DNA from 2 places in the Bradyrhizobium sp. SZCCHNR1051 genome. Region 1 is predicted to be linked to the other one. Evidence: predicted binding sites of a transcription regulator. Region 1 holds the regulator's gene; the other holds the start of a gene.
The links. The regulator LexA, encoded in region 1, represses DNA repair genes until DNA is damaged. The targets are predictions, from matches to a motif close to TGTTCNNNNTGTGTTCNG.
Positions count from the first base shown of each region.

Region 2: a site for LexA is predicted at 2,094-2,111, ahead of QW868_RS00840 (single-stranded DNA-binding protein). Genes of this name have one in related genera too.

Region 1 is NZ_JAUEYJ010000001.1:317,827-321,637, reverse strand. Features, by position in the region: gene QW868_RS01435 (ComEC/Rec2 family competence protein) at 1-77, shown strand, start outside; gene QW868_RS01430 (hypothetical protein) at 32-250, opposite strand; gene QW868_RS01425 (hypothetical protein) at 474-914, opposite strand; gene lexA (transcriptional repressor LexA) at 1,174-1,872, opposite strand; gene glp (gephyrin-like molybdotransferase Glp) at 2,079-3,290, opposite strand; gene QW868_RS01410 (alpha/beta hydrolase) at 3,422-3,811, opposite strand, start outside.
Region 2 is NZ_JAUEYJ010000001.1:198,387-202,197, forward strand. Features, by position in the region: gene gyrA (DNA gyrase subunit A) at 1-805, opposite strand, end outside; gene QW868_RS00835 (DUF2306 domain-containing protein) at 976-1,374, opposite strand; gene QW868_RS00840 (single-stranded DNA-binding protein) at 1,433-1,933, opposite strand; gene QW868_RS00845 (outer membrane protein) at 2,395-3,150, shown strand; gene QW868_RS00850 (outer membrane protein) at 3,343-3,811, shown strand, end outside.

The sequences.
Region 1 (3,811 bases):
CGCTGACGCCGCGTGCGCCGGTGTCGCGGCTTCAGGACGCGACGCCGCCGGAGACGGAGCAGGGCGAGCAGGATTGAGCGCCGGACAGCTCGAACGTGCTGAGATGATACAACGTGCTGAGATGATACTCGGTGTCGTCGGGTCCATCGAACAGCGAGGGACCTTCGACCAGCGTGAACGCAGCGCCCGGATATCGTTGCCAGACGGCGACGTCATCAACCGTGACCGTTAGCCATCCGAACGGAAGCATGTAGCGGCCGGGCTCGGTGATCCGGTCGGCCTTGTTCCAATCGATCTTGTTGACCGCGGCGGCAAGCTCCCCCGGCACACAATGCCGGCCGAGGGATGTCGTTCCTATTCGATGCGATGCCGGAGCGTGAGGTTCGCCCGAAAGGACCTTGCGCTTGCAGAAACCAAATCTCCCCCGGCCGAAAGCTCGCTCATGACCGAGAGAAATGCGGACGCGCAGGCGCTCAGGTGATGCTGATGCGGCGAATCGGTGTGGCCTGCGAAGCCGGAACGTCCTCCGCCATGCCCGGGCGGCGCTCGGCCGGCTGCTTGCTGACCGGCAATTGTAGCACGGTGACGCGCTGGCCCTCGCAGAGCTGGGTCACCAGCACGTGGCGGCCGTCGGCGAATTCGATCGCGTCGTGATGGCGATCGGGGATGTGCGTCTCGATGCTGTTGAACTTCGCGACGCGCTCGCGGATCGTCCGGGTCCAGAGCCAGCGGCTGTCGTAGCGGACGTCCTCGACAAATGCCAACTCGGTGCCGGGCAGCATGCAGACGGCGACGGTCGGCTCGCTCTCGAGGGCGAAGCCGCGGGTGGCGGTGCCGCGAAACGTCGTCGAGATCAACGTCTCGCCGACCTTGGCGGGACGGGACGCAACCGCATGGAGGCTGTAGTCACACATCGGATCGCTCCTCGTTGAGAGATAGCCGACCCACGCTCCCCCCGGACAGGCGCAGGCCTCTATCAGAGTGGACATCGATGGTGATGTTAGCGCGCGCTTCACGGCAATTCTGCGCTGATCTGCACCGCGTGCGCCCGCGGGCGATCACAAGCGTTTGAGCATGCCGCGCTGCACATCCTGAGGTGCATTCGCGCGTGACCAATTTCGATCGGCGGCGAAGCGCGTGCGCCCGTCGCCGATCGACCGATCGCGTCCGCGATCAGTACTTGCGATACAGCCCGACCAGCTTGCCTTGGATCTTCACCCGGTTCGGCGGCAGGATGCGCACCTCGTAGGCGGTGTTGGCCGGCTCCAGCGCGATCGATGCGCCGCGGCGGCGGAAGCGCTTCAACGTCGCTTCCTCATCGTCGATCAGCGCTACCACGATGTCGCCGGTGTCGGCGGTCTCGTTGCGCTGGATCAGCGCCATGTCGCCGTCGAGGATGCCGGCATCGACCATGGAGTCGCCGCGCACCTCGAGCGCATAGTGATCGCCGTTGCCGAGCATGTCGGCGGGCACGCTGATGGTGTGGCTGCGCGTCTGTAGCGCCTCGATCGGGGTACCGGCGGCGATGCGGCCCATCACCGGCACCGCGACGGGGCGCTCGCCATCGTCCAGCGCGGGAGTGCTGGTGCGCACCTTGCCGAGATTGCCCTCGATCACCGATGGGGTGAAGCCGCGGCGGTTGTTGGCGGCCTGTGACAGCTCGGGCAGCTTGATCACCTCGATCGCGCGGGCGCGGTTGGGCAGCCGGCGGATGAAGCCGCGCTCCTCGAGCGCCGTGATCAGGCGATGAATGCCGGACTTCGAGCGCAGATCGAGCGCATCCTTCATCTCGTCGAAGGACGGCGGCACGCCGGCTTCCTTGAGCCGCTCGTTGATGAACCGCAGAAGTTCGTACTGTTTGCGCGTCAGCATCTCGACCTGGTCCCCAGTTTGTTGTCGTCCGAGTCCAGGAGCTGCGCCTTGAGCACAAACCGGCTGAGAGCGCCTTGGAGTCGGACCATCATCGCGTCGCCCGCAACATACTAAAAACAAATCATGAACGGACACTATATGTTCGATGTGTGTTCCGCAATCCTTAAATTGTAGTGAACGGACCGGGCTTTGCCGGGGGAAACGGCCTAGCTCGGCAGGCGCAGGATCTCGCACGGGCTGCCGGCGGCGGCCTTCGGCGCAAACGCCCGCCGGATCACCAGCGCCTGCGAGAGCGCGAGATTGCCGAGCAGCGACGAATCCTGCTGCGTCACCGGCGTTGCGATCAGCGTGCCGTCGGCGCGCTCCTCGAGCTGCGCCCGCAGATAGTCCTCGCGCGAATCGTTGGCCCCGAGCTCGCGGCCGAGCAGGGCGGTCTCGCGTGGCATGCGAGCTTCGTCGCGGCCGAGCAGCCGCCGAATCAGCGGCACCAGGAACAGGATGGCGCAGACATAGGACGACACCGGATTGCCGGGCAGTCCGATCACCCTCATGTCACCGAGCCGTCCGTGCATCATCGGCTTGCCCGGCCGCATCGCGATCTTCCAGAACGCCATCTCGACGCCCTCGGCTTCGAGCGCCTGCTTGACGAGGTCGTGATCGCCGACCGAGGCGCCGCCGGTCGTGATCAGGATGTCGGCCTTGGCCTCGCGCGCCCGCCGGATCCCGGCGACCGTGGCCTCCATCGTATCCGCGGCGATGCCGAGATCGATCGGTGTCGCGCCCTCGCTGCGCACCAGCGCCCGCAGGGCGTAGCCGTTGGAATAGACGATCTGGCCCGGGCCGGGCGTCGAGCCCGGCATCACCAGCTCGTCGCCGGTGGCGAGCAGCGCCACCTTCGGCCGGCACCGCACCGGCAGTGCCGGATGATTCATGCTGGCCGCCAGCGACAGGTCGCGGTCGCTGAGCCGGCGGCCCGCCTTCAGCAGCACCATGCCCTGGTGGAAGTCGACGCCCGCGGGCCGAATGTGCCGGCCCTTGATCGCGGCCTCGGTGATGACGACGTGGCCATCTTCGGCGATCGTGTCCTCCTGGATCACCACCGCGTCGGCGCCCTCAGGGACAACGCCACCAGTGAAGATGCGCGCCGCCTCGCCGGGTCCGACCACGCGATCGAACGGCCGCCCCGCCGCGACCTCGCCGATCACCCTCAGCCGCACCTTGGCCTGGGCTGCGTCCGCCGCGCGCACGGCGTAGCCGTCCATCGCCGACATCGCCTCGGGCGGCTGCGTCCGCAGCGCCGCGAGGTCGCGGGCCAGGATGCGGTGATGGGCCTCGTCCAGCGTCACCAGCTCCTCGGCCAGCGGCTCGGCGCCGGCGAGCACGGCGGACAACGCATCAGACACCGGCATCAGGGCCATGAGAGTTCCTTCGGACGGAGACGGCAGATCGAATGAATCGCCTTCTAACCGAACGCGCACGGCTCGGCCAAGGGCTCAGGCCGCTTCCTGCCTTCTGATCGTCTGATGTGGGCCGCGTCCGGGCCGCTGCCTCACGATCGCGCGAGAAAGTCTGCAATCAACCGCGTGACCTCCTGCGGACGTTCCAGGCTCGGCAGGTGCGCCGTTCCGGCCAGCTCATGTCCTGACCCGTTCGGCATTGTTGCGGCGAGCAGCCTGCTTCGCTGCTGGATGTGAGGAAAGTCCAAGTCCCCCCAGATGACGAGCGATGGCGCGACGATCTCCGCGAGGCGCGGGAAGGCTGGTGCCATATCGAGAGTCGCGCCGGTTGGCGGCGCGCGGAGTGCGGCGGCGTTCTTCTTCAGGAACGTCTCGCGTGGCTCGCCGGAGATGCGTCCCTCGCGCTGCAAGGGACCGTCGACCCACAGATGCGCCTTGATAGCGCTGACCCGATCCCAATCCTGTGCGGCCTCGGCAGCGGC
Region 2 (3,811 bases), 120 kb from region 1:
TGATCGCCTCGCGATCCTTGCGGATCGTGTCGATCGTCACCTTGCCGCGCATCATGATCGAGCCGCGGCCCAGATGGTAGGCCGAGCGGGCGCCCGCGCGGCCAAGAATGATGCCGCCGGTCGGGAAATCCGGCCCCGGAATGATGTTGATGAGGTCATCGATCGTGAGCGCGGGATTGTCGATCAGCGCGATGCAGGCATCGATCACCTCGCCGAGATTGTGCGGCGGGATGTTGGTGGCCATGCCGACCGCGATGCCGCCGGCGCCATTGACCAGCAGGTTCGGATATTTGGCCGGAAGAACCGACGGTTCCTTGTCCGAATTGTCGTAGTTCGGCTGGAAATCGACGGTGTCCTTGTCGATGTCGTCGAGCAGCGGGATCGCCGACTTGGCGAGCTTGGCTTCGGTGTATCGATAGGCGGCCGGCGGATCGCCGTCGACGGAGCCGAAATTGCCCTGGCCGTCGATCAGCGGCACGCGCATCGAGAAGTCCTGCGCCATGCGCACCATGGCGTCGTAGATCGACTGGTCGCCATGCGGATGATATTTACCGATGACGTCGCCGACCACGCGCGCGGACTTGACGTATTTCTTGTCGGGCGTGTGGCCCTGCTCGTACATCGAATACAGGATGCGCCGGTGCACGGGCTTGAGGCCGTCGCGCGCATCGGGCAGCGCTCGCGACACGATCACGCTCATCGCGTAATCGAGGTAGGAGCGTTTCATCTCGTCGAGGATGGAAACGGGACGAATGTCGGAAGGTCCGCCCGGCTCGCCGGGCTTCTCATCTTCTTTATCGGACAAAGGGGATACCGGTCGGTTTTGACACGCGAAAATCGCTTGGAATCATATAGCGCAGGAGCGCGCCGCAGGCCACCCCCAAACCGAGGTGGGCCGCGCTTTTTCTGCTCGCCTTTCCAGGGACTTAACCACATGACGCGGCTCCGCGAGGCCTGCTCGGGAACCGTCTCTGGCTAGGGCCCGAAGTCCACCTTGTGCATGATCCGTCCGGGCAGCAGCGTGAACACTCCGGCAATCACGAGGGCACCGGAAAACAGCGTGATCATGGCCCGGCGATGGGCCGCCACCCGATGGCGGTGCGCAGCCCACACCGCAAGCGGCAGCACGGCCAGCGTGTAGAGCGACAGCAGGTGGATCGGGCTCCATGGCCCGACCAGCCGGATGGTGTGGATCCAGAACGAGCTGGCTGCAACGGCAACCATGAGCGCGACCCAGACCCAGCCGATCGTTCGATGCGGCAAGGTCCCCTTCGGGGCCGCGAACTGGACGAGTCCCAGCGCAAACGCCGACATCGCGGCGACGGCGTGCAGCAGGACGGCGGGTTCAGCGGCGAGCAGCGGTGCGAAGCTCATGCAACACCCCCGTGGTCAGACGGCAGCGGCCTGAACGTCGTGCGGCCGCCCCTGCGCCTCAGAACGGAATGTCGTCGTCCATGTCGCTGTTGCGTCCGCTACCACCGGCCGAAGCGACCGCGCGGCGCGGAGGCGCCATCGACGGACCGCTGCTGCCGAAATCGCCGCCACCCATGTCATCGGAGAAGCTGCCGCCACCGCCGCCGCCCCGGCCATCGAGCATCGTCAAGGTCGAGTTGAAGCCCTGCAGAACGACCTCGGTCGAGTACTTCTCGACACCGCTCTGGTCGGTCCATTTGCGGGTCTGCAGCGCGCCCTCGATGTAAACCTTGGCGCCCTTCTTCAGATACTGCTCGGCGACCTTGCAAAGACCCTCGTTGAAGATCACCACGCGGTGCCACTCGGTCTTTTCCTTGCGCTCGCCGGTCGCCTTGTCGCGCCACGTTTCCGACGTCGCAATGCTCAGATTGGCGATCGGCCGCCCATCCTGCGTACGCCGGATCTCGGGGTCCTTGCCAAGATTGCCGACCAGAATCACCTTGTTCACACTACCCGCCATCACCACTCTCCCGCGGTTCTCGATCATCGGACCGGCCGTCCACACCGGCCTCACGGCGTCCGGTGGCTAACCCTTCCTCTCGCGGCGGACCCTATACGGTTGCCGCGCGGTCCACCCGCCCTGTCCATTGCTTATCCACATATAGCAGGCGGAAGGCCATTGTTCCAGTTTTGTTCGCGCGCATATGTCCACAACCGTGCGTCGAGTTCCGCGGAACTCGACGGAACCGCAAGTCCTCGCAAATGGAACCAGGAAAAAGTTCCCTATTCACGAAAAAGGGATTAACTTTCATCAAGTTAGCTCGCCGCACTTCCTCCTCGGCTGTGGCTTTTGGGAGACGGTATCCAGGGTTGAATAGCGTATATTTCTGGACGGATTGGGGCCGCAAGCGTGGTCGCACCAACTTCACAGAAGTGCGTCTCCGGGGACCAATTGGAGACGCCCAACGCGGGAGACTTGGGATGAAAAGAATTTTTCTCGGAGCTGTCAGCTTAATGGTTTTGGGGGCGCTGACGCCGGCGGGAGCCGCCGATCTCGCCGCCCGCCCGTACACGAAGGCCCCGGTGGTGGCGCCGGCGCCACTTCCGACCTGGGCCGGTTTCTATCTCGGTCTGCAGGGCGGCGGCGGCTGGGGCCGAAGCAACGAGACCTTCTTCGGAGCGCCCAATACGGCGATCTTTGCCGGCACCCAGAACTATAACACCAGCGGCGGCTTCATCGGCGGTGTGGTCGGCTACAACTGGCAGGTCGACAACATCGTGTTCGGTCTCGAGGGCGACTATCACTGGGCCGACATCAACGGCCGGTCGGGCGTCATCAACGCCGGTCTCGGCGATACCTACTTCACCAGGCTGCGCGGCTTCGGCGACATCAAGGGCCGCCTCGGCTGGGCTGCGGGTCCGGCGCTGTTCTTTGTCAGCGGCGGCGCTGCCGTCGGCGATCTCCAACACCGCTACGACGCAGCGCTCAATGGCGGCGCGGCGAATAGCTTCGCTCAGAACAACTGGCGCTGGGGTTGGACGATCGGTGCCGGCGCCGAGTACATGTTCGCGCCGAACTGGTCGGCCAAGGTCGAATACAACTATCTCGACTTCGGCAAGAGCTCGATTCAGTACAGCGCGGTTCCGGCCAATCGCTCCGAGTGGAGCGACACCGTGCACACCGTCAAGGCCGGCGTCTCCTATCACTTCAGCGGCCCGATCGTGTCGCGCTACTGATTGCACGCGCAAATCGAATGTGTCGAAAGGCCGGCCTCGCGCCGGCCTTTTTTGTGTGCCAGAACCGGTACTTGCTGGGCCGTTGTGTCATTTGGGTGACGGCTTTTTACGACGGAAGGGGCTATCAAGGTCCGGCGGGTGGGCGTTGGTGAGAGTGTGCGTGCGGGCGTCGGACTTGGTTTGGGGAATGCGATGAGAAGGCTGTTGCTGGGGGCGACAACTTCGCTGGCGCTGGGGATTGCGCCGGCCATCGCTGCCGACTTGCCCGCGCGCACCTTCACCAAAGCGCCTGCGATGATCACGACGATCTATGATTGGAGTGGCTTCTATATCGGCCTGAATGCCGGTGGCGCATCGGCCCGCACCTGCTGGACCAACAAGGTCAGCTTCGCCGGCGTGGCCGCAACCAACGCGGAAGGCTGCCATGACGCAACCGGCGCGCTGGCTGGCGGCCAGATCGGCTATCGCTGGCAGGCCGGCGGCTGGGTGTTCGGCGTCGAAGGCCAGGGAAACTGGGCCAACCTCAAGGGCAGCAACACCAGCCAGTTGGTCCCGCCCGTGACCAACCAGACCAAGATCAATGGGATCGGCTTGCTCACCGGCCAGATCGGCTATTCCTGGAACAACGTGCTCTGGTACGTGAAGGGCGGCGCCGCGGTTG